One region of the Listeria sp. LM90SB2 genome, then DNA from elsewhere that is predicted to be linked to it. Evidence: predicted binding sites of a transcription regulator. Region 1 holds the regulator's gene; each other region holds the start of a gene.
The links. Region 1 encodes CtsR, which represses protease genes until heat stress. Its sites were predicted from a motif close to ATGGTCAATAAAGGTCAAACA; they were not measured.
Positions count from the first base shown of each region.

Region 2: the regulator CtsR is predicted to act here: its motif matches at 9,442-9,462, upstream of clpB (ATP-dependent chaperone ClpB).
Region 3: the regulator CtsR is predicted to act here: its motif matches at 1,848-1,868, upstream of clpP (ATP-dependent Clp endopeptidase proteolytic subunit ClpP).

Region 1 covers NZ_CP046449.1:240,355-250,791, forward strand. The annotation lists rRNA gene GL301_RS01170 (23S ribosomal RNA) at 92-3,023, shown strand; rRNA gene rrf (5S ribosomal RNA) at 3,101-3,216, shown strand; tRNA gene GL301_RS01180 (tRNA-Val) at 3,226-3,298, shown strand; tRNA gene GL301_RS01185 (tRNA-Thr) at 3,307-3,382, shown strand; tRNA gene GL301_RS01190 (tRNA-Lys) at 3,423-3,495, shown strand; tRNA gene GL301_RS01195 (tRNA-Leu) at 3,501-3,582, shown strand; tRNA gene GL301_RS01200 (tRNA-Gly) at 3,597-3,668, shown strand; tRNA gene GL301_RS01205 (tRNA-Leu) at 3,690-3,775, shown strand; tRNA gene GL301_RS01210 (tRNA-Arg) at 3,788-3,861, shown strand; tRNA gene GL301_RS01215 (tRNA-Pro) at 3,872-3,945, shown strand; tRNA gene GL301_RS01220 (tRNA-Ala) at 3,964-4,039, shown strand; rRNA gene GL301_RS01225 (16S ribosomal RNA) at 4,315-5,864, shown strand; rRNA gene GL301_RS01230 (23S ribosomal RNA) at 6,111-9,042, shown strand; rRNA gene rrf (5S ribosomal RNA) at 9,120-9,235, shown strand; gene GL301_RS01240 (CtsR family transcriptional regulator) at 9,380-9,838, shown strand; gene GL301_RS01245 (UvrB/UvrC motif-containing protein) at 9,851-10,369, shown strand; gene GL301_RS01250 (protein arginine kinase) at 10,366-10,437, shown strand, end outside.
Region 2 covers NZ_CP046449.1:2,299,674-2,310,110, forward strand. The annotation lists gene trpS (tryptophan--tRNA ligase) at 1-776, shown strand, start outside; gene GL301_RS11305 (organic hydroperoxide resistance protein) at 832-1,248, opposite strand; gene GL301_RS11310 (MarR family winged helix-turn-helix transcriptional regulator) at 1,232-1,684, opposite strand; gene fabF (beta-ketoacyl-ACP synthase II) at 1,806-3,047, opposite strand; gene fabH (3-oxoacyl-ACP synthase III FabH) at 3,250-4,188, opposite strand; gene GL301_RS11325 (GW domain-containing glycosaminoglycan-binding protein) at 4,308-5,435, opposite strand; gene GL301_RS11330 (YjzD family protein) at 5,758-5,946, shown strand; gene gpmA (2,3-diphosphoglycerate-dependent phosphoglycerate mutase) at 6,036-6,725, opposite strand; gene clpB (ATP-dependent chaperone ClpB) at 6,816-9,416, opposite strand; gene GL301_RS11345 (Bax inhibitor-1/YccA family protein) at 9,564-10,241, opposite strand; gene GL301_RS11350 (Cof-type HAD-IIB family hydrolase) at 10,353-10,437, opposite strand, start outside.
Region 3 covers NZ_CP046449.1:2,512,331-2,522,767, reverse strand. The annotation lists gene GL301_RS12475 (branched-chain amino acid transporter BcaP) at 1-1,142, shown strand, start outside; gene clpP (ATP-dependent Clp endopeptidase proteolytic subunit ClpP) at 1,192-1,788, opposite strand; gene GL301_RS12465 (lytic polysaccharide monooxygenase) at 1,945-3,381, shown strand; tRNA gene GL301_RS12460 (tRNA-Arg) at 3,501-3,572, shown strand; gene GL301_RS12455 (YjgN family protein) at 3,629-3,964, opposite strand; gene GL301_RS12450 (hypothetical protein) at 4,197-4,595, shown strand; gene GL301_RS12445 (TetR/AcrR family transcriptional regulator) at 4,612-5,220, shown strand; gene GL301_RS12440 (MMPL family transporter) at 5,300-7,462, shown strand; gene GL301_RS12435 (dipeptidase) at 7,541-8,467, shown strand; gene rpoN (RNA polymerase factor sigma-54) at 8,627-9,970, shown strand; gene GL301_RS12425 (sugar-binding transcriptional regulator) at 10,411-10,437, shown strand, end outside.

The DNA of each region.
Region 1 (10,437 bases):
ATCATCTGAAAGTGAATCTTTCATCTGATTGGAAGTATCATCGCTGATACGGAAAATCAGAAAAACAACCTTTACTTCGTAGAAGTAAATTGGTTAAGTTAGAAAGGGCGCACGGTGGATGCCTTGGCACTAGGAGCCGAAGAAGGACGGGACTAACACCGATATGCTTTGGGGAGCTGTACGTAAGCGTTGATCCAGAGATTTCCGAATGGGGGAACCCACTATCTTTAGTCGGATAGTATCCTTACGTGAATACATAGCGTGAGGAAGGCAGACCCAGGGAACTGAAACATCTAAGTACCTGGAGGAAGAGAAAGAAAAATCGATTTCCTGAGTAGCGGCGAGCGAAACGGAAAGAGCCCAAACCAAGAAGCTTGCTTCTTGGGGTTGTAGGACACTCTATACGGAGTTACAAAAGAAAGTTATAAATGAAGCGGTCTGGAAAGGCCCGCCAAAGACGGTAACAGCCCGGTAGTTGAAATGGCTTTCCCTCCAGAGTGGATCCTGAGTACGGCGGAACACGTGAAATTCCGTCGGAATCCGGGAGGACCATCTCCCAAGGCTAAATACTCCCTAGTGACCGATAGTGAACCAGTACCGTGAGGGAAAGGTGAAAAGCACCCCGGAAGGGGAGTGAAACAGTTCCTGAAACCGTGTGCCTACAAGTAGTTAGAGCCCGTTAATGGGTGATAGCGTGCCTTTTGTAGAATGAACCGGCGAGTTACGATTTGTTGCAAGGTTAAGCGGAAAAAGCGGAGCCGTAGCGAAAGCGAGTCTGAATAGGGCGCATAAGTAACAGGTCGTAGACCCGAAACCAGGTGATCTACCCATGTCCAGGATGAAGGTAAGGTAATACTTACTGGAGGTCCGAACCCACGCACGTTGAAAAGTGCGGGGATGAGGTGTGGGTAGCGGAGAAATTCCAATCGAACTTGGAGATAGCTGGTTCTCTCCGAAATAGCTTTAGGGCTAGCCTCGAGGTAAAGAGTCATGGAGGTAGAGCACTGTTTGGACTAGGGGCCCTTCTCGGGTTACCGAATTCAGATAAACTCCGAATGCCATGTACTTATACTCGGGAGTCAGACTGCGAGTGATAAGATCCGTAGTCGAAAGGGAAACAGCCCAGACCACCAGTTAAGGTCCCCAAATATATGTTAAGTGGAAAAGGATGTGGGGTTGCTTAGACAACCAGGATGTTGGCTTAGAAGCAGCCACCATTGAAAGAGTGCGTAATAGCTCACTGGTCGAGTGACCCCGCGCCGAAAATGTACCGGGGCTAAACATATTACCGAAACTGTGGATGAACCTCTTTAGAGGTTCGTGGTAGGAGAGCGTTCTAAGGGCGGTGAAGTCAGACCGGAAGGACTGGTGGAGCGCTTAGAAGTGAGAATGCCGGTATGAGTAGCGAAAGAAGGGTGAGAATCCCTTCCACCGAATATCTAAGGTTTCCTGAGGAAGGCTCGTCCGCTCAGGGTTAGTCGGGACCTAAGCCGAGGCCGATAGGCGTAGGCGATGGACAACAGGTAGAGATTCCTGTACCAGTGCTAATTGTTTAACCGATGGGGTGACACAGAAGGATAGGGAATCGCACGAATGGAAATGTGCGTCCAAGCAGTGAGTGTGAGAAGTAGGCAAATCCGCTTCTCGCGAAGCATGAGCTGTGATGGGGAAGGAAATTAAGTACGGAAGTTCCTGATTTCACGCTGTCAAGAAAAGCCTCTAGGAAGAGTAGTACTGCCCGTACCGCAAACCGACACAGGTAGATGAGGAGAGAATCCTAAGGTGAGCGAGAGAACTCTCGTTAAGGAACTCGGCAAAATGACCCCGTAACTTCGGGAGAAGGGGTGCTCTATTAGGGTGCAAGCCCGAGAGAGCCGCAGTGAATAGGCCCAGGCGACTGTTTAGCAAAAACACAGGTCTCTGCAAAACCGTAAGGTGACGTATAGGGGCTGACGCCTGCCCGGTGCTGGAAGGTTAAGAGGAGTGCTTAGCTTCGGCGAAGGTACGAATTGAAGCCCCAGTAAACGGCGGCCGTAACTATAACGGTCCTAAGGTAGCGAAATTCCTTGTCGGGTAAGTTCCGACCCGCACGAAAGGCGCAACGATCTGGGCACTGTCTCAACGAGAGACTCGGTGAAATTATAGTACCTGTGAAGATGCAGGTTACCCGCGACAGGACGGAAAGACCCCGTGGAGCTTTACTGCAACCTGATATGGAATGTTTGTACCGCTTGTACAGGATAGGTAGGAGCCGAAGAGACGTGTGCGCTAGCATACGAGGAGGCAATGGTGGGATACTACCCTGGCTGTATGACCATTCTAACCCGCCACGCTTAGCGCGTGGGGAGACAGTGTCAGGTGGGCAGTTTGACTGGGGCGGTCGCCTCCTAAAGAGTAACGGAGGCGCCCAAAGGTTCCCTCAGAATGGATGGAAATCATTCGCAGAGTGTAAAGGCACAAGGGAGCTTGACTGCGAGACTGACAAGTCGAGCAGGGACGAAAGTCGGGCTTAGTGATCCGGTGGTTCCGCATGGAAGGGCCATCGCTCAACGGATAAAAGCTACCCCGGGGATAACAGGCTTATCTCCCCCAAGAGTCCACATCGACGGGGAGGTTTGGCACCTCGATGTCGGCTCGTCGCATCCTGGGGCTGTAGTCGGTCCCAAGGGTTGGGCTGTTCGCCCATTAAAGCGGCACGCGAGCTGGGTTCAGAACGTCGTGAGACAGTTCGGTCCCTATCCGTCGCGGGCGCAGGAAATTTGAGAGGAGCTGTCCTTAGTACGAGAGGACCGGGATGGACACACCGCTGGTGTACCAGTTGTTCCGCCAGGAGCATCGCTGGGTAGCTATGTGTGGCAGGGATAAACGCTGAAAGCATCTAAGCGTGAAGCCCCCCTCAAGATGAGATTTCCCATTTCTTCGGAAAGTAAGATCCCTGAAAGATGATCAGGTAGATAGGTTTGGAGTGGAAGTGTAGCGATACATGGAGCGGACAAATACTAATCGATCGAGGACTTAACCAAAAAATGAAACGAAGTTACCTAACTGAACCCTTTCTTCTCTAGTTTTGAGAGAGCAATCTTTCAACAACTTTATATTGTCTGGTAGTTATGGCGAGAAGGTCACACCCGTTCCCATCCCGAACACGGTAGTTAAGCTTCTCTGCGCCAATGGTAGTTGGGGGCTTCCCCCTGCGAGAGTAGGTCGCTGCCGGGCAGTATTTCTGGAGGTTTAGCTCAGCTGGGAGAGCATCTGCCTTACAAGCAGAGGGTCAGCGGTTCGATCCCGTTAACCTCCATTTTTTATGCCGGCTTAGCTCAGTTGGTAGAGCAACTGATTTGTAATCAGTAGGTCGCGAGTTCGACTCTTGCAGCCGGCACCATTAATATTAACTTTATGATAATACATATTTTTATTGTAGAGAGCCGTTAGCTCAGTTGGTAGAGCATCTGACTTTTAATCAGAGGGTCGCTGGTTCGAACCCAGCACGGCTCACTTTTGCGGGTGTGGCGGAATTGGCAGACGCACCAGATTTAGGATCTGGCGCCGCGAGGCGTGGGGGTTCAAGTCCCTTCACCCGCACTTATTTTAAATATGCGGAAGTAGTTCAGTGGTAGAACATCACCTTGCCAAGGTGGGGGTCGCGGGTTCGAACCCCGTCTTCCGCTTGTTTACAAAAGTTCCAATATGCCGGGGTGGCGGAACTGGCAGACGCACAGGACTTAAAATCCTGCGGATAGTGATATCCGTACCGGTTCGATTCCGGTCCTCGGCATTATTTTTATATGCGCCCATAGCTCAACTGGATAGAGTACTTGACTACGAATCAAGCGGTTAGAGGTTCGACTCCTCTTGGGCGCACTTTATTAAACGGGAAGTAGCTCAGCTTGGTAGAGCACTTGGTTTGGGACCAAGGGGTCGCAGGTTCGAATCCTGTCTTCCCGATTGTTTGATTTTTATTATGGGGCCTTAGCTCAGCTGGGAGAGCGCCTGCTTTGCACGCAGGAGGTCAGCGGTTCGATCCCGCTAGGCTCCACCAAATTATTTCTAAAAATGTGTTGACATTGTTTAGAGAATAGAGTAAGATATAAGAGTTGCTGCTAAAGGCAACGAAGAAGAAAAAGTGACCTTTGAAAACTGAACAAAGAAGAAGACGAAAAGCAATGAGACGTAAAGTCTTACTGGTAATCGCAGGGCAGAAAACAGAAAGCTGTTTTCAACAAAACAAACTAGTAATTTAATTGCTAGCGAAGTCAATTTGACGCAAGGAATCTTATTCACGGTGTTGAATAAGCATTCAAATTCAATTTATATTTTAAAGAGAGTTTGATCCTGGCTCAGGACGAACGCTGGCGGCGTGCCTAATACATGCAAGTCGAACGAACGGAGGAAGAGCTTGCTCTTCCAAAGTTAGTGGCGGACGGGTGAGTAACACGTGGGCAACCTGCCTGTAAGTTGGGGATAACTCCGGGAAACCGGGGCTAATACCGAATGATAAAGTGTGGCGCATGCCACGCTTTTGAAAGATGGTTTCGGCTATCGCTTACAGATGGGCCCGCGGTGCATTAGCTAGTTGGTAGGGTAATGGCCTACCAAGGCAACGATGCATAGCCGACCTGAGAGGGTGATCGGCCACACTGGGACTGAGACACGGCCCAGACTCCTACGGGAGGCAGCAGTAGGGAATCTTCCGCAATGGACGAAAGTCTGACGGAGCAACGCCGCGTGTATGAAGAAGGTTTTCGGATCGTAAAGTACTGTTGTTAGAGAAGAACAAGGATAAGAGTAACTGCTTGTCCCTTGACGGTATCTAACCAGAAAGCCACGGCTAACTACGTGCCAGCAGCCGCGGTAATACGTAGGTGGCAAGCGTTGTCCGGATTTATTGGGCGTAAAGCGCGCGCAGGCGGTCTTTTAAGTCTGATGTGAAAGCCCCCGGCTTAACCGGGGAGGGTCATTGGAAACTGGAAGACTGGAGTGCAGAAGAGGAGAGTGGAATTCCACGTGTAGCGGTGAAATGCGTAGATATGTGGAGGAACACCAGTGGCGAAGGCGACTCTCTGGTCTGTAACTGACGCTGAGGCGCGAAAGCGTGGGGAGCAAACAGGATTAGATACCCTGGTAGTCCACGCCGTAAACGATGAGTGCTAAGTGTTAGGGGGTTTCCGCCCCTTAGTGCTGCAGCTAACGCATTAAGCACTCCGCCTGGGGAGTACGACCGCAAGGTTGAAACTCAAAGGAATTGACGGGGGCCCGCACAAGCGGTGGAGCATGTGGTTTAATTCGAAGCAACGCGAAGAACCTTACCAGGTCTTGACATCCTTTGACCACTCTGGAGACAGAGCTTTCCCTTCGGGGACAAAGTGACAGGTGGTGCATGGTTGTCGTCAGCTCGTGTCGTGAGATGTTGGGTTAAGTCCCGCAACGAGCGCAACCCTTGATTTTAGTTGCCAGCATTTAGTTGGGCACTCTAAAGTGACTGCCGGTGCAAGCCGGAGGAAGGTGGGGATGACGTCAAATCATCATGCCCCTTATGACCTGGGCTACACACGTGCTACAATGGATAGTACAAAGGGTCGCGAAGCCGCGAGGTGGAGCTAATCCCATAAAACTATTCTCAGTTCGGATTGTAGGCTGCAACTCGCCTACATGAAGCCGGAATCGCTAGTAATCGTGGATCAGCATGCCACGGTGAATACGTTCCCGGGCCTTGTACACACCGCCCGTCACACCACGAGAGTTTGTAACACCCGAAGTCGGTAGGGTAACCTTTATGGAGCCAGCCGCCGAAGGTGGGACAGATAATTGGGGTGAAGTCGTAACAAGGTAGCCGTATCGGAAGGTGCGGCTGGATCACCTCCTTTCTAAGGAAAAGGAAACCTGTGAGTTTTCGTTCTTCTCTATTTGTTCAGTTTTGAGAGGTTAGTACTTCTCAGTATGTTTGTTCTTTGAAAACTAGATAAGAAAGTTAGTAAAGTTAGCATAGATAATTTATTATTTATGACACAAGTAACCGAGAATCATCTGAAAGTGAATCTTTCATCTGATTGGAAGTATCATCGCTGATACGGAAAATCAGAAAAACAACCTTTACTTCGTAGAAGTAAATTGGTTAAGTTAGAAAGGGCGCACGGTGGATGCCTTGGCACTAGGAGCCGAAGAAGGACGGGACTAACACCGATATGCTTTGGGGAGCTGTACGTAAGCGTTGATCCAGAGATTTCCGAATGGGGGAACCCACTATCTTTAGTCGGATAGTATCCTTACGTGAATACATAGCGTGAGGAAGGCAGACCCAGGGAACTGAAACATCTAAGTACCTGGAGGAAGAGAAAGAAAAATCGATTTCCTGAGTAGCGGCGAGCGAAACGGAAAGAGCCCAAACCAAGAAGCTTGCTTCTTGGGGTTGTAGGACACTCTATACGGAGTTACAAAAGAAAGTTATAAATGAAGCGGTCTGGAAAGGCCCGCCAAAGACGGTAACAGCCCGGTAGTTGAAATGGCTTTCCCTCCAGAGTGGATCCTGAGTACGGCGGAACACGTGAAATTCCGTCGGAATCCGGGAGGACCATCTCCCAAGGCTAAATACTCCCTAGTGACCGATAGTGAACCAGTACCGTGAGGGAAAGGTGAAAAGCACCCCGGAAGGGGAGTGAAACAGTTCCTGAAACCGTGTGCCTACAAGTAGTTAGAGCCCGTTAATGGGTGATAGCGTGCCTTTTGTAGAATGAACCGGCGAGTTACGATTTGTTGCAAGGTTAAGCGGAAAAAGCGGAGCCGTAGCGAAAGCGAGTCTGAATAGGGCGCATAAGTAACAGGTCGTAGACCCGAAACCAGGTGATCTACCCATGTCCAGGATGAAGGTAAGGTAATACTTACTGGAGGTCCGAACCCACGCACGTTGAAAAGTGCGGGGATGAGGTGTGGGTAGCGGAGAAATTCCAATCGAACTTGGAGATAGCTGGTTCTCTCCGAAATAGCTTTAGGGCTAGCCTCGAGGTAAAGAGTCATGGAGGTAGAGCACTGTTTGGACTAGGGGCCCTTCTCGGGTTACCGAATTCAGATAAACTCCGAATGCCATGTACTTATACTCGGGAGTCAGACTGCGAGTGATAAGATCCGTAGTCGAAAGGGAAACAGCCCAGACCACCAGTTAAGGTCCCCAAATATATGTTAAGTGGAAAAGGATGTGGGGTTGCTTAGACAACCAGGATGTTGGCTTAGAAGCAGCCACCATTGAAAGAGTGCGTAATAGCTCACTGGTCGAGTGACCCCGCGCCGAAAATGTACCGGGGCTAAACATATTACCGAAACTGTGGATGAACCTCTTTAGAGGTTCGTGGTAGGAGAGCGTTCTAAGGGCGGTGAAGTCAGACCGGAAGGACTGGTGGAGCGCTTAGAAGTGAGAATGCCGGTATGAGTAGCGAAAGAAGGGTGAGAATCCCTTCCACCGAATATCTAAGGTTTCCTGAGGAAGGCTCGTCCGCTCAGGGTTAGTCGGGACCTAAGCCGAGGCCGATAGGCGTAGGCGATGGACAACAGGTAGAGATTCCTGTACCAGTGCTAATTGTTTAACCGATGGGGTGACACAGAAGGATAGGGAATCGCACGAATGGAAATGTGCGTCCAAGCAGTGAGTGTGAGAAGTAGGCAAATCCGCTTCTCGCGAAGCATGAGCTGTGATGGGGAAGGAAATTAAGTACGGAAGTTCCTGATTTCACGCTGTCAAGAAAAGCCTCTAGGAAGAGTAGTACTGCCCGTACCGCAAACCGACACAGGTAGATGAGGAGAGAATCCTAAGGTGAGCGAGAGAACTCTCGTTAAGGAACTCGGCAAAATGACCCCGTAACTTCGGGAGAAGGGGTGCTCTATTAGGGTGCAAGCCCGAGAGAGCCGCAGTGAATAGGCCCAGGCGACTGTTTAGCAAAAACACAGGTCTCTGCAAAACCGTAAGGTGACGTATAGGGGCTGACGCCTGCCCGGTGCTGGAAGGTTAAGAGGAGTGCTTAGCTTCGGCGAAGGTACGAATTGAAGCCCCAGTAAACGGCGGCCGTAACTATAACGGTCCTAAGGTAGCGAAATTCCTTGTCGGGTAAGTTCCGACCCGCACGAAAGGCGCAACGATCTGGGCACTGTCTCAACGAGAGACTCGGTGAAATTATAGTACCTGTGAAGATGCAGGTTACCCGCGACAGGACGGAAAGACCCCGTGGAGCTTTACTGCAACCTGATATGGAATGTTTGTACCGCTTGTACAGGATAGGTAGGAGCCGAAGAGACGTGTGCGCTAGCATACGAGGAGGCAATGGTGGGATACTACCCTGGCTGTATGACCATTCTAACCCGCCACGCTTAGCGCGTGGGGAGACAGTGTCAGGTGGGCAGTTTGACTGGGGCGGTCGCCTCCTAAAGAGTAACGGAGGCGCCCAAAGGTTCCCTCAGAATGGATGGAAATCATTCGCAGAGTGTAAAGGCACAAGGGAGCTTGACTGCGAGACTGACAAGTCGAGCAGGGACGAAAGTCGGGCTTAGTGATCCGGTGGTTCCGCATGGAAGGGCCATCGCTCAACGGATAAAAGCTACCCCGGGGATAACAGGCTTATCTCCCCCAAGAGTCCACATCGACGGGGAGGTTTGGCACCTCGATGTCGGCTCGTCGCATCCTGGGGCTGTAGTCGGTCCCAAGGGTTGGGCTGTTCGCCCATTAAAGCGGCACGCGAGCTGGGTTCAGAACGTCGTGAGACAGTTCGGTCCCTATCCGTCGCGGGCGCAGGAAATTTGAGAGGAGCTGTCCTTAGTACGAGAGGACCGGGATGGACACACCGCTGGTGTACCAGTTGTTCCGCCAGGAGCATCGCTGGGTAGCTATGTGTGGCAGGGATAAACGCTGAAAGCATCTAAGCGTGAAGCCCCCCTCAAGATGAGATTTCCCATTTCTTCGGAAAGTAAGATCCCTGAAAGATGATCAGGTAGATAGGTTTGGAGTGGAAGTGTAGCGATACATGGAGCGGACAAATACTAATCGATCGAGGACTTAACCAAAAAATGAAACGAAGTTACCTAACTGAACCCTTTCTTCTCTAGTTTTGAGAGAGCAATCTTTCAACAACTTTATATTGTCTGGTAGTTATGGCGAGAAGGTCACACCCGTTCCCATCCCGAACACGGTAGTTAAGCTTCTCTGCGCCAATGGTAGTTGGGGGCTTCCCCCTGCGAGAGTAGGTCGCTGCCGGGCAATTTGAAAAGTCCTAATTATTTAGGGCTTTTTTTGTTTGTAAAAGATAAATAAATTGCTAATAGGTAGGGATATCTAGTATAATTAAAGTCAAAAATAGTCAAAGTCAATGATTTGCAAAAAACAGAAAGGAGATTCCTTATAATGAAAAACATTTCTGATGTTATAGAAGCTTATTTGAAACAAGTATTGGAATCAAGTGAAGCAGTGGAAATTAAAAGAAGTGAAATTGCAGATAAGTTTGAATGTGTACCTTCACAAATTAATTATGTAATAAACACTAGATTTACAATGGAACGAGGGTATATCGTTGAAAGTAAACGTGGTGGTGGTGGCTATATTAGGATTATTAAAGTGAAAATGAATGATAAACTTCAATTGTTAGAAGCAATCATTTCAATGGTTCATGATAAAAAGGTCTCTCAATCATTTTCTGAAGATGTTATTTTGAGATTGCTTGAAGAAGAAGTAATAACGAAGAAAGAAGCAAGATTAATGGTGGCGGCATTGGACAGGGAAGTTTTAATTTTACCTTTACCCGATAGAGATATTTTGAGAAGTAGGATTTTAGAGGCGATGTTAGTTGCTTTGAAATATGATTAAGGTGTGATGACGATGATTTGTCAAAGATGTGGAGAAAATAAAGCAGTTATTGCCTTGCAACAATTAAATGAGCTTGGGAAAGTGAAGTCATTGTACCTATGTGAGAATTGTGCTACGGACGAAGCTCTCTCTTCGGAAAAAGATTTGGTTAAAGCGATGGATACTTTTAGTGAGGTTGCTCTTGACTTCTTAACGCTTTTGCAAAAAGAAGAAAATGCGCAGAAAGAGATTGTTTGTGAGAATTGCCAGCTTAGTTTTGAAGAGTTTTTAAAGACTAATCGAGTTGGGTGCCCGGAGTGTTATTCGGCTTTTGAGGCACAGTTAGTACCGATTATTGGTCGAGTGCAAAATGGATATAAAAAACATGTTGGTAAGGTTCCTGCAGAAGTTGAACGTGCGGAAGGTGTTCAAAATGAAATTAGTCGCTTACAAGAAAAGCTAGCACAGCTAGTTGAAAATGAGGAGTTTGAGGAAGCTGCTGTTGTCCGTGATGAAATCAAGGCTTTGAAAGCTGGAGGTGAGGATAAATGAATGTATTTGAACCGCGGCTGAGTTCTTGGTTAGAAAATGCTGGTGATGACGATGATGTTGTTTTAAGC
Region 2 (10,437 bases), 860 kb from region 1:
AAAAAGCGACTCTTTTTATTCAATCTGAAGTTGCAGCACATGCTCAAGCAGCATGGATTTTACAATGTAACGTATATATTGGCGAATTAGAACGTATGACGCAGTTCAAAGATAAATCAGATGGGAAAGCAGGTGTCAGTGCTGGCCTTTTAACTTACCCACCATTGATGGCAGCTGATATTTTACTTTATCAAACCGATTTAGTTCCTGTTGGCGAGGATCAGAAGCAACATATCGAATTAACTCGCGACTTAGCAGAACGATTTAATAAAAAGCACGCAGATATTTTCACGATGCCAGAAGTATTCATTCCTAAACAAGGCGCACGAGTAATGTCCTTACAAGATCCAACGAAAAAAATGAGTAAATCTGATGCCAATTTGAAAAATGCTATCTTTTTACTTGACCCACCAGCTACCATTAGAAAAAAAATCAAAAGCGCTGTAACCGATTCTAGTGGTATTATTGAATATAATAAAGAAGAAAAACCAGGTGTGTCTAACTTACTAACTATCTATTCTGTTATCACTGGCGAAACAATTTCTACTATAGAAGAAAAATATGTTGGAAAAGGTTATGGCGATTTTAAAACAGATTTAGCTGAATTAGTTGTTGCTGAACTTGAGCCAATTCAAGAAAGGTACTATGCTTATCTAAAATCTGAGGAGCTGGACACTATATTAGACGCAGGAGCAGAAAAAGCTGCTCGCGTGGCTAATAAAACATTGAAGAAAATGGAAAATGGCGTGGGGCTTGGCCGCAAACGCAGAAGATAATATAAAAAAGCCAATGACTAGTTGATCTAAGTCATTGGCTTTTTTTATTTAAACATTAACCTACTTTAATTTCCACATCGATGTTACCACGAGTTGCTTTAGAATATGGACAAACTTCATGTGCTTTTTTAAGTAGTGCTTCTGTTTTTTCTTTATCTTGTCCTTCGATAGTTCCTTCTAATACGACACCAATTTTAAAACCGTTGTCTTCTGGATCACTATATAAGCTGACAGTTGCTGTTACTGTGCTCTTTGCTTCAATCCCAGCTTTTCCTAGAACTAATTCTAACGCGCTATTGAAACAAGCTCCGTATCCAGCCGCAAATAGTTGTTCTGGGTTTGTTCCACCACCGCCGTCTCCACCAAGTTCTGTTGGCGCAGAAATATCAAAGTAAAATACGTTGTCTGGCGAATGAACTTCACCACTTCTTCCACCTGTATTAATGACTGTTGTTTCATATAATTTTTTCATTTTCTATTCCTCCTAATTGTTTCGTTAACGATTGTATTTTGGTAAGTAATTGTGTGTAGTCTAATTCTTTGAAATCAAGTAATTGAAGGCAGTTGTCCACGCTTTTTAATACGTCAGGTTGTATTTTTATTGCTTTTTCTGTTAAGCGAATATAAACGCGGCGCTCGTCTTCCGGATGACGACTCCGTGTAACATATCCTAAATGCTCCATTCGTTTTAACATAGGTGTTAAAGTTCCACTATCTAAAGCCAACCTCTTCCCAAGTTCTGATACAGTTTGTTCTTCAACTTCCCATAGAACAAGCAAAGCAATATATTGTGGATAGGTTAATTGAAACGGCTCTAAAGCTTCACGATAAAGTTTAGTAAATTGTTTGGATGCATTGTAAACAGAAAAACATAGTTGCTCTTCTAATATGCGTGTATTCGTGTCCAACATGTTCTCCTCCTTTTAAGTTGTGTACAATTTAATTGTAACCAATCATAATAATGAAAGCTAGTTTTTTGCTCAAAAAAAGCCTTACCTCATTTTTAGAGGTAAGGCTTTTGATTATATTTTAGTCTTCTATTCTTTTAAATACTAAAGTCGCATTGTGACCACCAAAGCCAAAAGAGTTAGAAATTACTACATTTACATTTGCCTCACGTGCTTCATTTGGAACATAATCCAAGTCACAAACTTCATCTTGGTTTTTCAAATGAATCGTTGGTGCAATAATATTATCACGAATAGTCAATAGGGCGAAAATAGCTTCTATTCCGCCAGACGCACCTAGAGTATGTCCAGTCATTGACTTAGTAGAACTAATCGCTAATTTTTTCGCATGATCTCCAAAGACAGTTTTAATAGCTTGTGTTTCGTATTCATCATTGTACGGTGTACTTGTTCCGTGGGCATTAATATAATCTACTTTATCAGGGGTAAGGCCAGCATCATCAATCGCCATTTTCATTGCGCGCGCAGCACCTTCACCGTTTGGAGCTGGAGCAGTAATGTGGTAAGCATCTCCTGTTGCACCGTAACCAACGATTTCAGCGTAAATTTTTGCCCCACGTGCTTTTGCATGTTCGTATTCTTCTAAAATAACGATACCTGCGCCTTCACCAATAATAAAACCATCACGATCTTTATCAAACGGACGGCATGCAGTTTCTGGATCTGGATTTAATGACAAAGCTTTATTAGCAGTAAAACCAGCAAGTGACATTTTAGTAATCGGCGCTTCTGCTCCACCAGTAATCATTGCATCAGCGTCTCCACGCTCAATAACTTTAAACGCGTCGCCGATTGAGTTTGTTGCAGTTGCACAAGCTGTAACTGTTGTAGAATTAATGCCTTTAGCACCAAAACGAATAGAAACCTGGCCTGAACCCATATCTGGAATCATCATAGGTACGAAAAACGGGCTAACTCGGCGATGACCGCGATTTAAGAAAATTTCATATTGTGTTTCGAAAGTTTCCATTCCACCAATTCCTGAACCAATCCAAACACCAACTCGGTTTGCATTGGAATCATCAATAACTAAACCAGAGTCTTGCACGGCCATTTCAGCACTTGCAATTGCATAATGCGTAAAACGGTCCATTTTACGAGCTTCTTTTTTCTCTAGATATTTTTCTACATCAAAATCTTTTAATTCTGCTGCAATTTTAACCGGAAAGTCATCCGGATTAAGTCTTGTCATTTTTGCAACACCATTAACACCTTTTTTTGCGTTTTCCCAAGAAGTTTCCGCATCATTTCCAATAGGTGTAACAGCTCCAATACCAGTAACAACTACTCTTCTCTTATCCATTTACTCATCTCCTTATTTTGCGATTCATAAAAAACAACTTCTGTCCAATGACAGCAGCTAGTATAAAGTTAAGGCTTTATTTAAAATTAATAATAGTGCACAAACAAATAAACCAAAAGCCTGTTCCATTATAACATAAATAAAGGAAAGTTGTCCTAACTAAAATAATCGTTAGGGCAACTTTCCTTTTTAAATTTACTGCTTACTTACCCCAACGAATGATTAGGGCGCCCCATGTTAGTCCGCCGCCAAAACCTACGAGCAGAACGTTATCATTATCTTTAATACGTCCTTCTTCCACTGCATCAACGAGCGCAAGTGCGATTGAAGAGGACGAAGTATTACCATATTTGTGTACTGTTTTCATCAGTTTTTCTTCTGGTAAATTCAAACGCTCACGAGAAGCTTCCATAATACGAATATTTGCTTGGTGAGGAATTAGTAAGTCCAAGTCTTCTTTCTCAAGACCAGCACGTTCAAGTACTCGTAGTGAAGCTTCTCCCATTTGGCGAACTGCAAAGCGGAATACTTCACGACCGTTCATATAAATCTTTTTATTTTCATCTAAATTCAAGTATTTACCACCTGATCCATCTGAACCTAAGTCAAATGAAAGTAAACCATGATCATCAGAAACTGGTCCCATAACTACAGCACCTGCCCCATCACCGAATAATACTGCTGTTGTGCGATCATCCCAGTTAGTGATTTTAGATAATTTATCCGCACCGACAACCACGATATTTTTATATGCACCTGTTTTAATGAATTGTGCTGCAGTCACTACTCCAAAAGTGAAACCAGCACAAGCTGCCTCAACGTCCATACCAGCAGCGTTTTTTGCTCCTAAGCGGTCTTGGATAATATTAGCAACTGAAGGAAATGTCGCTTCTTGTGTAACAGTTGCAACGATAAACAAGTCAATATCATCTGGTGTAAGACCAGCATTCTTAATGGCTACCTTTGCTGCTTCATATGCTAAATCATGCGTATATTCGTCATCACGAGCAATTCTTCTTTCCTCAATACCAGTTCGAGTTCTAATCCACTCATCAGATGTATCCATAATTTTTTCTAAATCAAAGTTAGTTACTATTTTTTCAGGTACGTATTTACCTACTCCTAAAATTCCTGCGTTCATGTGTTCTCCTCCATATCAAACTACATCAGGGTGAAAATAAATTTTCTCCTGGTTATTTTTATGACCTGGTGCTAATTTTAACAGAGAACTATCAATTAAGCAATTGGATTGCTACTTTTTTATTTTACTTCTAACGCTTTATTAGGATTGTTTTCAGCAAAACCGTCTGCTTTTGACCAGCCAATTACTTTCCCATCGTCTGACTTAATACGGTACCAATATTCATTTTTCACATCTGCACGACGGTCAATATCTAATTCTTTCCCTAGATAATCATTAAGATTTGTGACTACTTTTGAATTATCTTCTACTGGGTAAGCATAGATTTTTTGATCCGAATCGGTGATATATTTATCTAGTTTCACATTTGTTTCATTTTTCGGGGTATAAAAAACTTCTACAGCATTACTGTTTACCCATCCAATAGTTTCGCCTTGATTTAGAAGCTGATACCATGTTCCTTTTTCTGTGACAGCTTTTTGAGAAATTCGAAGGCTTTTATTTTTGTAATCTTTGACACTACCTGTTTTTTCTGCACCCTCTGTATTATATGGTTTTGTCCAAATTGTTTCATTGCTAGAATCTTTAATTTCCGCATATGCTAATTGGTTTTCTGTTGATGTCACTGTATCGTAAATTTGGTCATATTGATCCAAATTGTAATTTTCAATAGTTGAAATGAGTTTTTCTGCGTATGCTGGGTCAGTTGCATAACCTGCATCTTGAATTGCGTATGCTGCTTCCTTATAGTTTGTTTCTCCGATGACCGCTGAGTAAAGATTTGCATTACCAGATACTCCATTAAAAAAAAGTTGGGCATGATCGACTAAAGATGCTTTTTTGTCTGGATACTTTCTGAAATCAGCTTGTGTGCGGTAGGCTTTCCCGCTGCTAAATTCTTGCGTTCCCATTGAAACGGAATTTCCTTCATAGCTTCCTTTAATTCCAAACAGGTTGTTAGCTGAAGTTGATAAGCCACTTTTACCCCAATTGGATTCTAGAATAGCTTGTGCTAAAGTGACACTCGTCAATATTTTTTCTTCTTTTTGTAGATCTTGTGCATCATTTGCTATGGATTGTATAAATTGTTGTTGTGATAAAGTCATTCCTGCGTGACTTACTGAAGTTTGGCTCGTTCCTGCTGCCTCCGCTTGAACAAAAGGTACTAGTGTAGAACTTACGATGACGCTTGCTAGTAAAATCTGCGTGAATTTCTTTTTCATTATCAGTTGGCACTTCCTATCCAAATTAGTTAGTTCCCCCAATTTAAATGGCTCTGTCTCTGTTAACCTTCTTCATTCTAGCATTTTCATTCTGAGAGCCTACTAATTTTTTGATGAAAGATTTATAATAAAGTAAGCAGAATGGCTAGTATAGAGGGTTCCTGTGCACCTATTTACATTTGACAATATTATGTCATTGCTTATTTACCCCTTTACACTACTATTCTCCATTTAAAGTTCATTTCCTTCCATTTTTTGATAATCGTATTTTCAAATGATATATGATTGGATAATCTAATTTTATGTGCTAAAATGTATAATGAAATAGATGAAATGGGGTGTAAGGATGCGTTATGTGGTAACTGTAGTTTGGGTATTCTTACTTTCTTTAATGGCAGAATTCGTTCTTTCTTCCATGTTATATGTATCATTTGATATGACGCGGGCTATTATTTTAACAGTAGGGTTATCCTTCTTCATTATTTTAATCACTTTCTTGATGCCTAAAGATAGCGAAGTTTATGACTTTAAGTAAACATCCAACTTTCTGATAGCGAGAACTGACTTTTCAGGTGCAGTTCAAAAAAAGAAGCTCTTTCCAATATATTGGAAAGAGCTTCTTTTTTATTTATCCAAGTAATATTTATTTACTGGTTTTAAATCATCGTTTAATTCATATACTAGTGGCACGCCTGTCGGAATTTCTAAATCCATTATTTCATCATCGCCAATACCTTCTAGAAATTTCACTAATGCTCGTAAACTGTTACCATGCGCCGCGATGACTACTCGCCGTCCTTCTTTAATTTCTGGAGCAATCGTGTCCATCCAATAAGGAATAACGCGTTCTAATGTTACTTTCAAGTTTTCACCTGCCGGAATAGCGTGTGTATCAAGGAGTTGATAACGGCGATCATTTTTGGCTTGTCTTTCGTCGTTTTCTTCTAATAACGGTGGAAGAGTGTCATAGCTTCTGCGCCATTTTTGTACTTGGTCAGCACCATATTTTTCAGCAGTTTCTTGTTTGTTAAGACCTTGAAGTGCGCCATAATGCCGTTCGTTCAAGCGCCAAGATTTATGAACTGGTACCCACATTTGGTCAGATTCTTCTAACACATAATTAAGTGTTTTAATAGCTCGCGTTAAAACAGAAGTGAAGGCAACATCGAATTCTAAGCCCGCTTCTTTAATTCTTTTTCCTGCAGTCATTGCTTCTACAACGCCTTCTTGTGACAAGTCAACATCATGCCAACCTGTAAATAAATTCAATTTGTTCCATTCACTTTGACCATGACGAATTAATACTAATTTCATCTTCCTCATCCTTCCATTTTCGTCTATTTTCTAAACGACTAATCCAACCAAAGTTTTCCCTTTCAAGCGAGGTGTCAAACCTTTTCTATGTTATTCTGTGACTTTAAAAGTAAATTCTTTATCTGCTAAATCAATTTCTACAGATGAATGTGGCATGATTTTACCTGATACAATTTCTCTAGCAAGTGGCGTTTCAACATGACGCACAATATAGCGTTTAAGTGGTCGTGCGCCATATACCGGATCATATGCTTCTTCCGCAATAAATGCTTTTGCATTATCGGAAATAGTAATCGTAATTTCTTGGTCGGCTAAACGGATTTGAAGTTCTTCTACTAATTTCTCCACAATGCCTTTAATATCAGCTAGTGTTAGTGGTTTAAATAGAATAATATCATCTACGCGGTTTAAGAATTCCGGTTTGAATTCACTTTGTAAAATTTGCATTACATCCGATTCTAATTCCGGTGAAATTTCGCCTTCTTCGGTTCTTTCAAGTAATAAATTAGAGCCAATATTTGACGTCATAATAATTACTGTATTTTTAAAATCAATTAATCGACCTTGTGAATCTGTGATACGTCCATCATCAAGTACTTGTAATAGTATGTTAAATACATCTGGATGAGCTTTTTCTATTTCATCAAGTAGGACGATTGAATAAGGATTTCGTCTTACAGCTTCAGTAAGTTGACCGCCTTCTTCATAGCCAACATAGCCTGGAGGAGCTCCGACAAGTCTTGATACGGAATGTTTCTCCATGTATTCAGACATATCAATTCGAATCATATGATCTTCTGAATCAAACATATTAAATGCGAGTGCTTTGGCAAGTTCTGTTTTACCCACACCTGTTGGCCCTAGGAAAATGAATGAGCCAATTGGGCGTTTCGGATCTTTAATACCAGCGCGTGCACGAAGTACAGCATCACTAACTAATTGAACAGCGTCATCTTGACCAATTACTTTTTGATGAAGTTCATCTGCTAATTTAAGCAGTTTTTCGCGTTCTCCTTCTACTAACTTGGTCACTGGAATTCCTGTCCAACGTCCGACGATTTCTGCAATTTCATTTTCTGTTACTTCTTCTTGTAAAATCCGGTCTTCTTGTGCAGTTTTTTCGCGATTTTCTGCTTCTAACTCTAGTAATTCTTTTTCCACAGCCGGGATTTTACCGTGTCGTAATTCTGCTGCTTTATTTAAATCATAATTATTTTCTGCTTCTTCTAATTCATGACGCAAATGATCGATTTGTTCTCGGACCTCACGAATTTTACTAATTTCGTTTTTCTCGGATTCCCATTTCGATTTCATTTGATTGGCTTCTTCTTTGTAGTCAGCTAGTTCGCGTTGCAATATTTCTAAACGGCGTTCACTCGCTGGATCTTTTTCTTCTTTTAAAGCCGCTTCCTCAATTTCTAATTGCATTACTTTTCTCGTTACTTCGTCGAGTTCACTTGGCATCGAGTCAATTTCGACACGAATAGTTGCGCATGCTTCATCTACTAAGTCGATTGCTTTATCTGGTAAGAAGCGGTCCGTAATATAACGATTAGAAAGACTCGCTGCTGCAACTAAAGCATTATCATGAATATTTACCCCATGATGAATTTCAAAGCGTTCTTTTAACCCACGTAAAATGGATACTGTATCTTCCACTGTTGGTTCTGGGACAAGTACTTTTTGGAAACGTCTTTCGAGCGCGGCATCTTTTTCAATATATTGGCGGTATTCATCTAACGTAGTTGCGCCGATACAGTGTAGTTCACCGCGGGCAAGCATCGGTTTTAACATATTTCCGGCGTCCATTGCGCCATCTGTTTTACCTGCGCCGACAATCGTATGAATTTCATCAATAAATAGTAAAATTTGACCGTCACTTTGTTTCACTTCTTGAAGTACTGCTTTCAAACGTTCTTCAAATTCACCGCGATATTTAGCTCCAGCAATAAGGGAACCGATATCAAGCGAGATAATCGTTTTATCTTTCAGCCCTTCTGGAACGTCTTTTCGAACGATTCGTTGTGCTAAACCTTCGACAATGGCTGTTTTACCAACGCCTGGTTCACCTATCAGAACTGGATTATTTTTTGTTTTTCTAGATAAAATTCGGATAACGTTACGAATTTCTGCATCGCGTCCGATTACTGGATCGAGTTTACCACTTCTAACTTCCGCGACTAAATCACGTCCATATTTTGTTAAGGCTTCATAGTTTTCTTCTGCATTTTGAGAAGTCACTTTTTTCCCTCCTCTGATTTTTAAAATAGCTTCTTGAATTTGTTTTTTAGATTTATGTTGTTTTTTTAGATTCATTGTTATTGGATTTGATTTTTGATCCATGACAGCTAAGATTAGATGTTCTGTTGATACAAAATCATCGTCTAATTGTTTTTGTTCTTTTTCGGCATCCCGCATCAACTGAAAAAGTGCTTGGCTCATTGCTTGACCATAGTTTACACCGCTTCCAGAGACCACAGGAATTTTTGTTAAAGCATCTTCTACTGTTTTTTGAAGTGCATCTATATCTACTTCTGCTACATCATATACACGTTTGGCAAAATCACTCTCTGTTAATAACACTTTAAAAACATGAGCGACGTCGATTTCTTGATGTTCGGATGCAATTGCTAAATTTTGAGCGTCCGCAATTGTTTGCTGGACTTGTTGCGTAAATTTTTGTAAATCCATTCATTCGTCCTCCTTATAAAAGATAAGTCTGACCTTTTTTGACCTTAACTTTATTATAGTTTTTTATCTTGCTTTTGTCTAACAAAAACCATCTTTTTTATAGAAAAAGATCTACCAATTTTTAGGTTGGCAGATCTTCTGAATTTCTTAATCACGACCTGTAAATAGGCGGAGTAAGAACATGAATAAGTTAAGGAAATCAAGGTATAAATTCAGCGCAAGCATTGGTACATCAGCTAATTCCACATCGCGCTTCATGATTTGGTTGAAGTCATACAAAATATATAGTGAGAAAATAATCGTTCCGCCTGCTGAAATAATTGTTGATAGCATAGAACCTAATGGTAAAAAGACTCCTACAAAGCTAAATATAACGAGAATAATAATCGCAGCGAATAAAGCACTGCTTAAGAAAGATAAGTCTTTTTTCATTTTTGCGCCAATAAAAGCTAGCGTTGTGAAAGTAACGGTTGCTGTAACAAATGCCATTAGAACGGCGGCACCTTGCCCTGCACCAAAATAATATGTCAAAGTTGGTCCAAGCGTTAAGCCTGTGACAAACGCAAATGCTAGTACTACTGGGTATCCTACCACTTTATTAATAGTTTTACTTCGACGCACTACCATCGCTGTGATAAGTAACGCGACTTCTAAGACGACAAGAGGCAAATAAAGTTCTGGACTTAATTTACTCCCAATCGCAGCACCGATAGATGCAAGTAGCAAAGAAAATACAAACCAATTAAGTATTTTTTGCATAATAATTTGTTTCTCAGTTCTCTTTTCTGTGTTTGCTCGCTCGGATGTGTGATTGATTTCGTTCATTAACATTTCTCCTCTTCCAATTGATTAGTTTTATTATATCAAAAGAATTATTACAATTCTATCGGTCTTGCGTTGGAATTTCACAAAAAAAGAAGCGCACGAGGCACTTCTTTAAATTAAATCAAATTGTTTCAAGCCAAGCATAATGCCGTCACTATTGTTATCTTTCGTTACAAAAGTAGCTTTTTCTTTTAAT
Region 3 (10,437 bases), 640 kb from region 1:
CTAAATTACCAGTCGCAGGTAGCGCATATACTTACAGTTACCATGTGTTCGGGGAAGGTGTTGCATGGATTTTAGGGTGGTCGCTGATTTTAGAATATGGTCTGGCTGTTGCTGCAATCGCAAGTGGTTGGTCTTCTTATATGAAGAGTCTACTAGCAGGATTTGACTTACATATTCCAACGGTGATTTCTTCAGCTTATGACCCGAGTGCCGGAACCTATTTTGACTTACTTGCATTTGTAGTAGTTATGGTAATTGGTATTTTACTTAGTTTTGGTATTCGTGAATCCACACGAGTGAATAATATTATGGTGTTAGTAAAAATTGCAGTGGTTGTATTATTTATTTTAGTAGGAGCTTTCTATGTGAAACCTGATAATTGGACGCCGTTCTTGCCGTTTGGTGTACAAGGAGTCATTACAGGAGCTTCCACAGTTTTCTTTGCTTATATCGGCTTTGATGCTGTATCAAGTGCCGCGGAAGAAGTGAAAAATCCACAAAAAAATATGCCAATAGGAATTATTTCTTCACTGGCAATCTGTACACTACTTTATATTTTACTTTCTGCAGTACTTACAGGGGTTGTTCCTTATACGGATTTAGTTGATGTTAGTGCACCAGTTGCTTTCGCGCTTCAAGCTATTAATCAAAACTGGATAGCGGGCTTGTTGTCAGTTGGTGCGATTGTTGGGATGACAACGGTTGTACTTGTTATGTCTTATGGTGGTACACGCTTGTTATTTGCAATGGGACGTGACGGATTATTACCAAAATCGTTCTCAAAAATAAGCAAAAATGATACACCTGTGAGAAATACGATGATTTTTGCGACAGTAATGGGACTAATTGCTTCTACTGTACCGATGGCAGATTTAGCACAATTAATTAATATTGGTACGTTGTTTGCTTTTGCGATGGTTTCTATTGGGATTTTCTTTTTACGGAGAAATCCAGACTTGAATCAAAAAGGATTTAGAACGCCATTTTATCCAGTAGTACCAGCACTTTCCTTTTTGCTTTGTGTATATTTAATGATTAACTTATCTAAAACAACATGGATTGCATTCGGTATTTGGTTTGTGATAGGAATACTAGTGTATACATTCTACGGAAGAAAACATTCAGCGCTTCGTATAAAATAAGGTATAAAAAAAGAGGTTTTGCATTTTGTGCAAAACCTCTTTTTTTTTATTAGCCTTTTAAGCCAGATTTGTTAATGATGATATCATCAATTAAGCCGTAATCTTTTGCTTCTTGTGCAGTCATGAAATTATCACGATCTGTATCACGAGCAATGACTTCATACGGTTGACCAGTTTTCTCAGCCATAATCGTATTCATACGTTCTTTGATTTTTAAAATGTGGCGAGCAGCGATTTCGATTTCAGTCGCTTGACCTTGAGCGCCACCAAGTGGTTGGTGAATCATAATTTCAGCGTTTGGCAAGGCAAACCGTTTGCCATTTGCACCAGCTGTTAGTAAGAATGAGCCCATGGAAGCTGCCATACCCATGCCGATAGTTTGTACGTCCGCTTTAACGAAATTCATTGTATCGTAAATGGCCATACCAGCTGAAATACTTCCACCTGGTGAATTGATATATAGGAAAATATCTTTTTCAGGATCTTGTGCATCTAAGAAGAGTAATTGAGAAACGATCGAATTCGCCACGTTATCATCAATTGCAGATCCTAACATAATAATTCTGTCTTTTAATAAACGGGAATAAATGTCGTATGCACGTTCACCGCGGCTAGTTTGTTCGATTACTGTTGGAATTAAGTTCATATCAAGATTCCTCCTGTTAAATGTGAATTTTAAATTAGCTTTGTTTATATCATACACGAATGGTCAAACTAGGTCAAACGATAAAGTCTGAGGCGAATTATTTCTATAAAATTTAACAAAAAGGTATAATGAACTATGCTGAAAGGAAGGTGCATCATGAAGAAAATGACGAAGATTGGAATGTTTTTTGCGGTGTTTACGTTAGCTGTAGTTCTTTTTCAAACAACTGCTTCAGCTCATGGATACATATCAAAACCAGCAAGTCGTGTATATTTAGCCAACAAAGGGATTAATGTTGGGGTTGGATCAGCACAATATGAACCACAAAGTGTGGAGGCTCCAAAAGGATTTCCAGCAAGCGGACCTGCTGACGGGAGTATTGCGGGCGGTGGGAAATATTCACTGTTAGACGCTCAAACTGCAAACCGTTGGGCAAAAGTAGATATACAATCAGGCCCATTAACTGTAGAATGGACATTAACTGCGCCACACAGAACAAGCAGCTGGCAATATTTTATTACTAAAAAGGGTTGGGACCCAAATAAACCGTTAACTAGAGCATCATTAGAGCCACTCACAACGATTGAAGCGGATGGAAGCGTACCAAATGCTTTAACAAAACAAGAAATTAATATTCCAGATGATCGTTCAGGATACTACGTTATTTTGGGCGTTTGGAACATTGCTGATACAGGAAATGCATTCTATCAAGTAATTGATGCAAACATTATTAATTCTAGTGTAACACCAGCTGTTGACAACGAAGCGCCGACAGAACCGACTAATTTAGCAGCAACTACTACCGCTAAGAATGTAAGTTTGACCTGGACTGTTTCTACCGATAACGTAGGAATAAAAGGTTATGAAATTTTACGTGATGGCGTAGTACTCGGAGAAAGTCAAACAGCTTCTTATGAGGATACAGCTGTAGAATCAAATACCGCATACACTTACACTGTTCGAGCAAAAGATTTCGCCGGAAACAAATCTACATTAAGCGACAGTATTGATGTGACGACAAAAGAAGCCCCAGCAGTAGATAATGAAGCACCAACTGCACCAAAAAGTTTAATGTCTCATGGACAAACGGAGACAACTATTGCTCTTTGTTGGCAAGCCTCCACAGATAATGTAGAAGTGAAAAATTATGAAATTTATCGTAACAATACAAAAATTGCAACATCCACGAAAAACATGTTTGAAGATACAAAATTAGCCAGCAATACAAGCTATAATTATAAAGTGTATGCAGTAGATACATCTGGCAATCGTTCATTAGTAAGTAATGAAATCACTATTAAAACAAAACCGCTAGATCCACTGAACACCTGGAAATCGGACCAAATTTACCATGCAGGTGACCAAGTTTACTATAACGGAGTAGCTTATACAGCGAAATGGTGGACAAAAGGGAACACTCCAGATACAAGTGATGTTTGGCAAACAGCAAGTAGAGATATCCAAATCTGGAATGCTCAAAAAGCCTATAATGGCGGAGATAAAGTTACGTATAACGGAAAAACATACCAAGCGAAATGGTGGGTACGAGGCGAGAAGCCTGACAGTTCATCAATTTGGACATTATTAAATTAATACTTGAGCCAGCAAATCTTTGGAGGCGCTGGCTTCTTCATTTAAAATAAAACTTGTAAAACACTACGAATTTCGCTATAATTATTATTCGTACGGTAAGCATTTCTGGCCTACATATAGCCCTCGTGGTGCAACGGATAGCACGTAAGATTCCGGTTCTTAAAATGGGGGTTCGATTCCCTCCGAGGGCATACTAAAAAAACATCCCACATCTGGCAAAAGCCATGTTGTAAGATGTTTTTTCATTTTATTTAAAAATCGTATTTTTTACTTTCCAATCTTCTAGTTTAATGAAAACCCAGAAACCATAAATTCCGATAGTAATGATTGTTAGGAAGAGCCATTTAATCCAGTGACCAAAAAGTCCAACCGCAGAACCTTGGAATTTCAAGCGTCTTCCTTCAATAACTGTATGATTGATTTTCCAGCCATAAACCATACATAAAGCCCATGGATAGCAAATACCAATCGTACAAATCGTCACCAAAGTGCCAAGAATTGTCCAACCAATATATTGCAGTAAACCTCCGTCAAAAAATGATGTTCTCCCGTTTCGTGTTTCGATATTACCTAATTCTCCCATTTTGCAAACCAACTTCCCTTTATTATTTATATAATCGTTAGAACGTTTATACCCGCTTAATAAACACTAATATTGATATTAACATGAATGAATCAAGAAGAGAATACTTGATTTGACTTTTTTATGAATTATGAAGGGAAATAATTTAATCCTTTTTAAGTATCAAAAAACTTTCCCTACTTCAACCCGCCATTTTCTGGTAAAATATAAATCAGCAAGGGAGGCGCTTATTTTGGCTGCTAGTTTGAAAGACCGATTAGAAAAAGAAGTAAGAACATATAGTGCTGACAATAATTTGACCGTTCAAACGATTGATTTTTTATATGCAGGGCCCCATATGCGAGGGAGACATTCGCTTATTCTCGCGTTCACGGAAGCGGGAATTTTTACATTTGTATTTAAATTAAGTGATGCGGAAATGCACTTTTTGGATGGGGAAACGGTTCAGCAAATTGCGCTTGAGAAAAAGAAATTAGTTTATCGGTTATATATTCGTGCAGTGACCGAAGAAGGCGAGCTGGAGGAAGGAAAATATCTTGTTAGTAAGCGTGTTCTAGGTCGTAAATGGCATAAAGAAACACTAGAAAAGCTCATTAATAAAAACCTTCCATTACTAACTGCAACAAAATAAGAAAGGTGGGGTGATGATGGAAAAGAAGCGGACTCGGGCAGAAGAATTAGGAATAACTAGAAGAAAAATTTTGGATACAGCACGTGATTTATTTATGGAAAAGGGTTACCGGGCAGTTTCAACAAGAGAAATAGCTAAAATTGCCAACATTACCCAACCGGCACTATATCACCACTTTGAAGATAAAGAATCCCTATATATTGAAGTGGTTCGTGAATTGACGCAAAATATCCAAGTGGAAATGCATCCAATTATGCAAGTGACCAAAGCAAAAGAAGAACAATTACATGATATGTTAATTATGTTAATTGAGGAACATCCAACCAATATTCTATTAATGATTCACGATATTCTTAATGAAATGAAACCAGAAAATCAATTTTTACTTTATAAATTATGGCAAAAAACCTATTTGGAACCATTTCAACTATTTTTTGAGCGTCTAGAAAATGCTGGCGAATTGCGTGATGGTGTCAGTGCTGAGACTGCTGCGAGATACTGTTTGTCCACTATTAGCCCTCTTTTTTCTGGGAAAGGCAGCTTTGCGCAAAAGCAAACGACTACAGAACAAATTGATGAATTAATCAACTTAATGATGTTTGGTATATGTAAAAAAGAGGTATAATTTAGCGTGCTTCTTTTTTTGGTGTTTCACTTATCGAATGATAAACGAAAAAAATAAGCAAACTAAAGGGGGATTTATAATGAAAGATGGATTTTTAAGTAAAATTGCCAGTGGGGTTGGTGGCAAGAAAGGCCGGTTTATAACATTAGGTATTTGGATTATCGCAATTATTATTTTACAGTTTTTCTTTCCAAAAGCAGCTGATTACAAAGATGACGCTGCGAAAGATTTACCGAATTCAGAGCCTTCTGTTGTCGCCCAAAAACTCATTGACGACAAATTTGCTGGAACGGACGGGGTACCAGCGCTTATCACTTGGTATCGTTCAACTGGTTTAACAACCGAAGACTTAGTTAATATTCAAAAATACAGCAAAGAATTGACCGAAAACCCGGTAGACTATCAAAAAATGGCGGTTCCTTACGATAAAATGCCACCCGTGGCGCTCAAACAACAAGTTTCTAAAGACGGAACTACTTTTATCCAAACCGTTATTATGAAAGACAGTGCGACTTCAGATCAACTAACAGAGAGCTTCAAGCAACTTGAATCAGCGGCTAAAACAACCATTGGAGAAAATCCATTTGCACAGAAAGTATCTGCTGATGATGCGCTTGTTGCTCGGACAACTGGACCGGCTGGTATTAGCGTGGATGCGAGTGGACTATTTAAAGATGCGGACGTTTCGCTGCTAATCGGAACAGTACTACTTGTTTTAGTCTTTTTACTAGTAATTTATCGTTCGCCAATTTTAGCGTTAATTCCTTTGATTGCAGTCGGTTTTGCCTACTTAGTAATTACGCCGATTCTTGGGTTACTCGCGAAAGAAGGTATTATCACATATGGCTCACAAGGGCTCTCGATAATGACCGTATTACTATTTGGCGCCGGAACGGATTATTGTTTATTCTTAATATCCAGATTCCGCAGCCATCTGCACACAGAGAAAAACAGATTCCAAGCATTTAAAGAAGCATTTAGCGGAACAGCCGGCGCAATTGCACTTAGTGGATTGACCGTAATGGCCGCACTACTTCTATTATTAGCAGCAGAATATGGTTCATTCCACAATTTCGCCGTACCATTTAGTTTAGCGATTTTCATTATGATGATTTCCTCGCTAACACTTGTCCCAGCACTTCTAGGCATATTCGGTCGTGTGTCATTCTGGCCATTTGTCCCAAGAACCCTAGAAATGGAAGAAACACGCGCGAAGAAAAAAGGCAAAACACCAAAACACCACAAAGAAAACCGTTTTTGGCATAAAATTGGTGAAATGTCTGCGAAACATCCTGTACGAATTTTAATTATCACATTGATTATTTTAATTGGATGTGGGATTTTTACAACTCAGGTGAAATACACGTATGACACACTTTCAACGTTCCCAGAAGATATGCCATCTCGGGAAGGATTTACCTTAATTAGTGATCATTTTGGTGCCGGTATGCTTGCGCCAATGGAAGTAGTGGTAAACTCCAAAGAATCAATGAAGAGTTCGCTTGAAAATGTGGATGGAGTGGCTTCAGTGACTGGTCCAGAACGAAGCAAAGGTTATCAAAAATATACACTTATTTTAAAAGATAACCCTTATAGCAATGAAGCAATGGATGTCGTTCCAAAAGTACGTGCCGCAGCCGACAAAGGAAATGACGTATATATTGCGGGACAAACTGCGACACAATATGATGATCGCGCGGTGACAGAGCACGATGAAAAAGTGATTATTCCGCTTGTTATCGCTTTGATTGCGATTTTACTTTTATGCTACTTGCGCTCGATTACAGCAATGCTTTACTTAGTCGCTACAGTTCTCTTGTCCTTCGTTGGAGCGCTCGGCCTTGGTTGGGTCATCATTCATTACGCGATGGGAGTAGAGGCGATTTCTGGCTTAATTCCTCTCTATGCCTTTGTTTTCATCGTCGCACTCGGGGAAGATTACAATATCTTTATGATTTCTAGTATTTGGAAAAACAGCAAGAAAATGCCACTTAGAAAAGCGATTACAGAAGGTGTTGGCCAAACTGGCGGGGTTATCACGTCTGCTGGTTTAATTTTAGCAGGAACTTTCGGAGTCCTAACTACACTGCCAATTCAGCTCTTAGTACAATTTGGCTTAATTACGGCAATTGGTGTCCTACTCGATACCTTCATCGTCCGCCCGTTCCTAGTTCCATCAATTACTGTGCTCCTTGGAAAATGGGCGTTCTGGCCAGGTAAACAGCATAAGATGACAAAATGAAAACGACTTTGAAAAATCTCTTGTCTATTCCTCTGAAAAGTATATAATAGATGTATCTAAAAGGAGGAACGACAGAAAATGAGAGTAATTGATACCCACTGTGATGCGCTTTACAAGCTACAGGCTGGAAAAGGAAAATACACTTTCCAAGATGCAGAAGAACTTGATGTGAATTTTGAACGGCTTATAGAGGCTAAAATGTTACTACAAGGATTCGCTATTTTTCTTGATGAAGATATCCCTGTTGAACATAAATGGAAGAAAGCGGTTGAACAAGTTAATATTTTTAAACAACACGTACTGCACAAAGGTGGAATCATTCATCATGTGAAAAAATGGTGTGATTTAGAAAATCTACCTGAAGATAAAATTGGCGCGATGTTGACGTTAGAAGGCATTGAACCAATTGGACGTGATTTAGATAAATTAACGCAATTACTTGATGGTGGCGTATTATCTGTCGGACTAACGTGGAACAACGCCAATTTGGCAGCGGATGGCATTATGGAAGAACGTGGCGCAGGACTAACCCGCTTCGGAAAAGACATTATCCATCTTTTAAATGAAAGAAAAGTATTCACGGATGTTTCTCACTTGAGTGTAAAAGCTTTTTGGGAAACGTTGGAACAGGCTGAATTTGTGATTGCTAGTCATTCAAATGCCAAAGCAATTTGTTCTCACCCTAGAAACTTAGATGATGAACAAATCAAAGCGATGATCGAGCATGATGCGATGATTCATGTAGTCTTCTATCCACTTTTCACAACAAATAATGGTGTGGCTGATACAGAGGATGTTATTCGTCATATTGATCATATATGCGAGCTTGGCGGATTGAAAAACATTGGTTTTGGTTCAGATTTTGATGGTATCCCAGATCATGTCAAAGGCCTCGAACACGTCGGTAAATATCAAAGCTTCCTTGAAACACTCGAAAAACACTACACTAAAGAAGAGATAGAAGGATTTGCATCGCGCAACTTCTTAAACCATTTACCAAAATAAACGAAAGTCCAAGCACTGTAAGAAGTGCTTGGACTTTTTTTGAAATAGAACAAAGAGAATCTGCTGTAATTTGAAAAATGGCATGTTATAATGAAGACAATAAATGGAATTTAGTTTGGTATAAGGTATATCAGACGAATTTTTAATGGAGGTTTTAATGTGCGTTTAGAATCTAATTTCGTCCAAAAGCAACAACAAAAGCAGTCGCAGAAATTAAATATGACGCAACAATTGTCCCAGTCTATTGCAATGCTTCAATTTGCAACGGCTGATCTAGTGGCATTTTTAGAAGATAAAGCACTCGAGAACCCATTAATTGAAGTGATTCCAGGCTCGGATTTTGCAACAGACTTTTCTTACAGTAGTCGAAAAAGCGCTGGAAGTTCTGATGATACAGATTGGCTAGAACAAATAGCTGACAATAAGCTGACGTTAGCCGATGCGCTAAAAGAACAGCTACATTTAATGGATGTAACGCAAACACAAAAAATTATCGTCTTATATTTAATAGAAAGCTTAAATGACAATGGTTATTTACAAATAGATTTGAAAGATGTCAGTGCGGCGCTTTTAATGGATGATTCTAGTGTGTTAGAAGGCCTAGAAATCTTGCAAAGCATGGAGCCAGCCGGCGTTGGGGCAAGAGATGCGCGTGAATGCATTTTACTACAGATCGAACGCTCGCCGGATGCTCCTTATATTGCCTATGACGTTATCCAAAAATTCTTCACGGAATTTGCAGAGAAAAAATGGAAGAAAATCGCTGCAGAAATGGATGTTAGCTTGCAAGACATTCAAGAAGTTTCCGACTACATTCAAACCTTAAATCCAAAGCCGGGTTCTGAATTTGAGTCTGAACGCGTTCAATATGTTGTCCCGGATTTAATTTTACTCCAACACGAAGATGAATTTGCTGTTTCACTAGCAAAACAATTTCTGCCACAAGTGCGTTTCCAAGAAGCATACTACGAAACGATGCGAGCAACCGAAGAAAAAGACGTCGCCCAATTTCTACGCGAAAAAGCCGGCGAATTTGATTGGATAAAAAAAGGCATCGAACAACGCGAAAACACCTTGCAAAGAGTTGGAGAGGCGATTGTCAATCATCAGAAAGCTTATTTCCTAGATAATTCCGCGCATTTACAACCATTAACCTTAAAAGAAGTAGCGGAAGAGCTTGGTGTACATGAATCAACCGTGAGCCGTGCGGTGAATGGAAAATACATGGAAACAACGAATGGTGTGTACGAATTAAAACGCTTCTTTGCATCCGGTTTACAAAAGAAATCTTCCGAGAACGAAAACACAGGTGATATTTCAAGTACAACTATCAAAAAGCTAGTACAAGAATTTGTAGCAGCAGAAGATAAATTAAAACCACTCTCCGATCAAAAGATAGTAGATATGCTCGCAGAAAAAGAAATTCAAGTTTCAAGAAGAGCTATCGCAAAGTATCGTTTAGAATTAAATATTCCTTCTTCCTCTAAAAGAAAAAGATTTTAAAAGACGTTTTTTGCCTCACGAGCCGTGTGTGGGACAAAAAACGTCTTTTTAAAACAAAAAAATAACTAAGAGCATGTTTCGTTTTTTGAAGAGGTGGAAAACAACTAGTATAGCCTATTTAGAAGTTTGCAGTTTAAGATTTAATTGTAAATTTCAGGTGAATATTTCATAAATGTCCCACTTAACACTTGAAGATTTGTGCCAAGACTGTTAGAATAGGGAACGTAGGGTAGTTAAAGAACATAAAAAAGATTCACCAGCGTAAGCAGAAAGAGAAGGGGTAAAAATCACATTGAGAGACACTTTGTTAACAAGCTGAAGTAGCTAGTTTAATAGTCTTGAAAGTTGTAAAAACCTCTATCTCTACTTTTTTTAGTTCTAACGGGACGTCAGATGACTAAGTGGGTCGTTAAGCGTCCAAAGATGAGGAGCAATTAAAAATGTCAGACTTAATTAACATTCAGAAA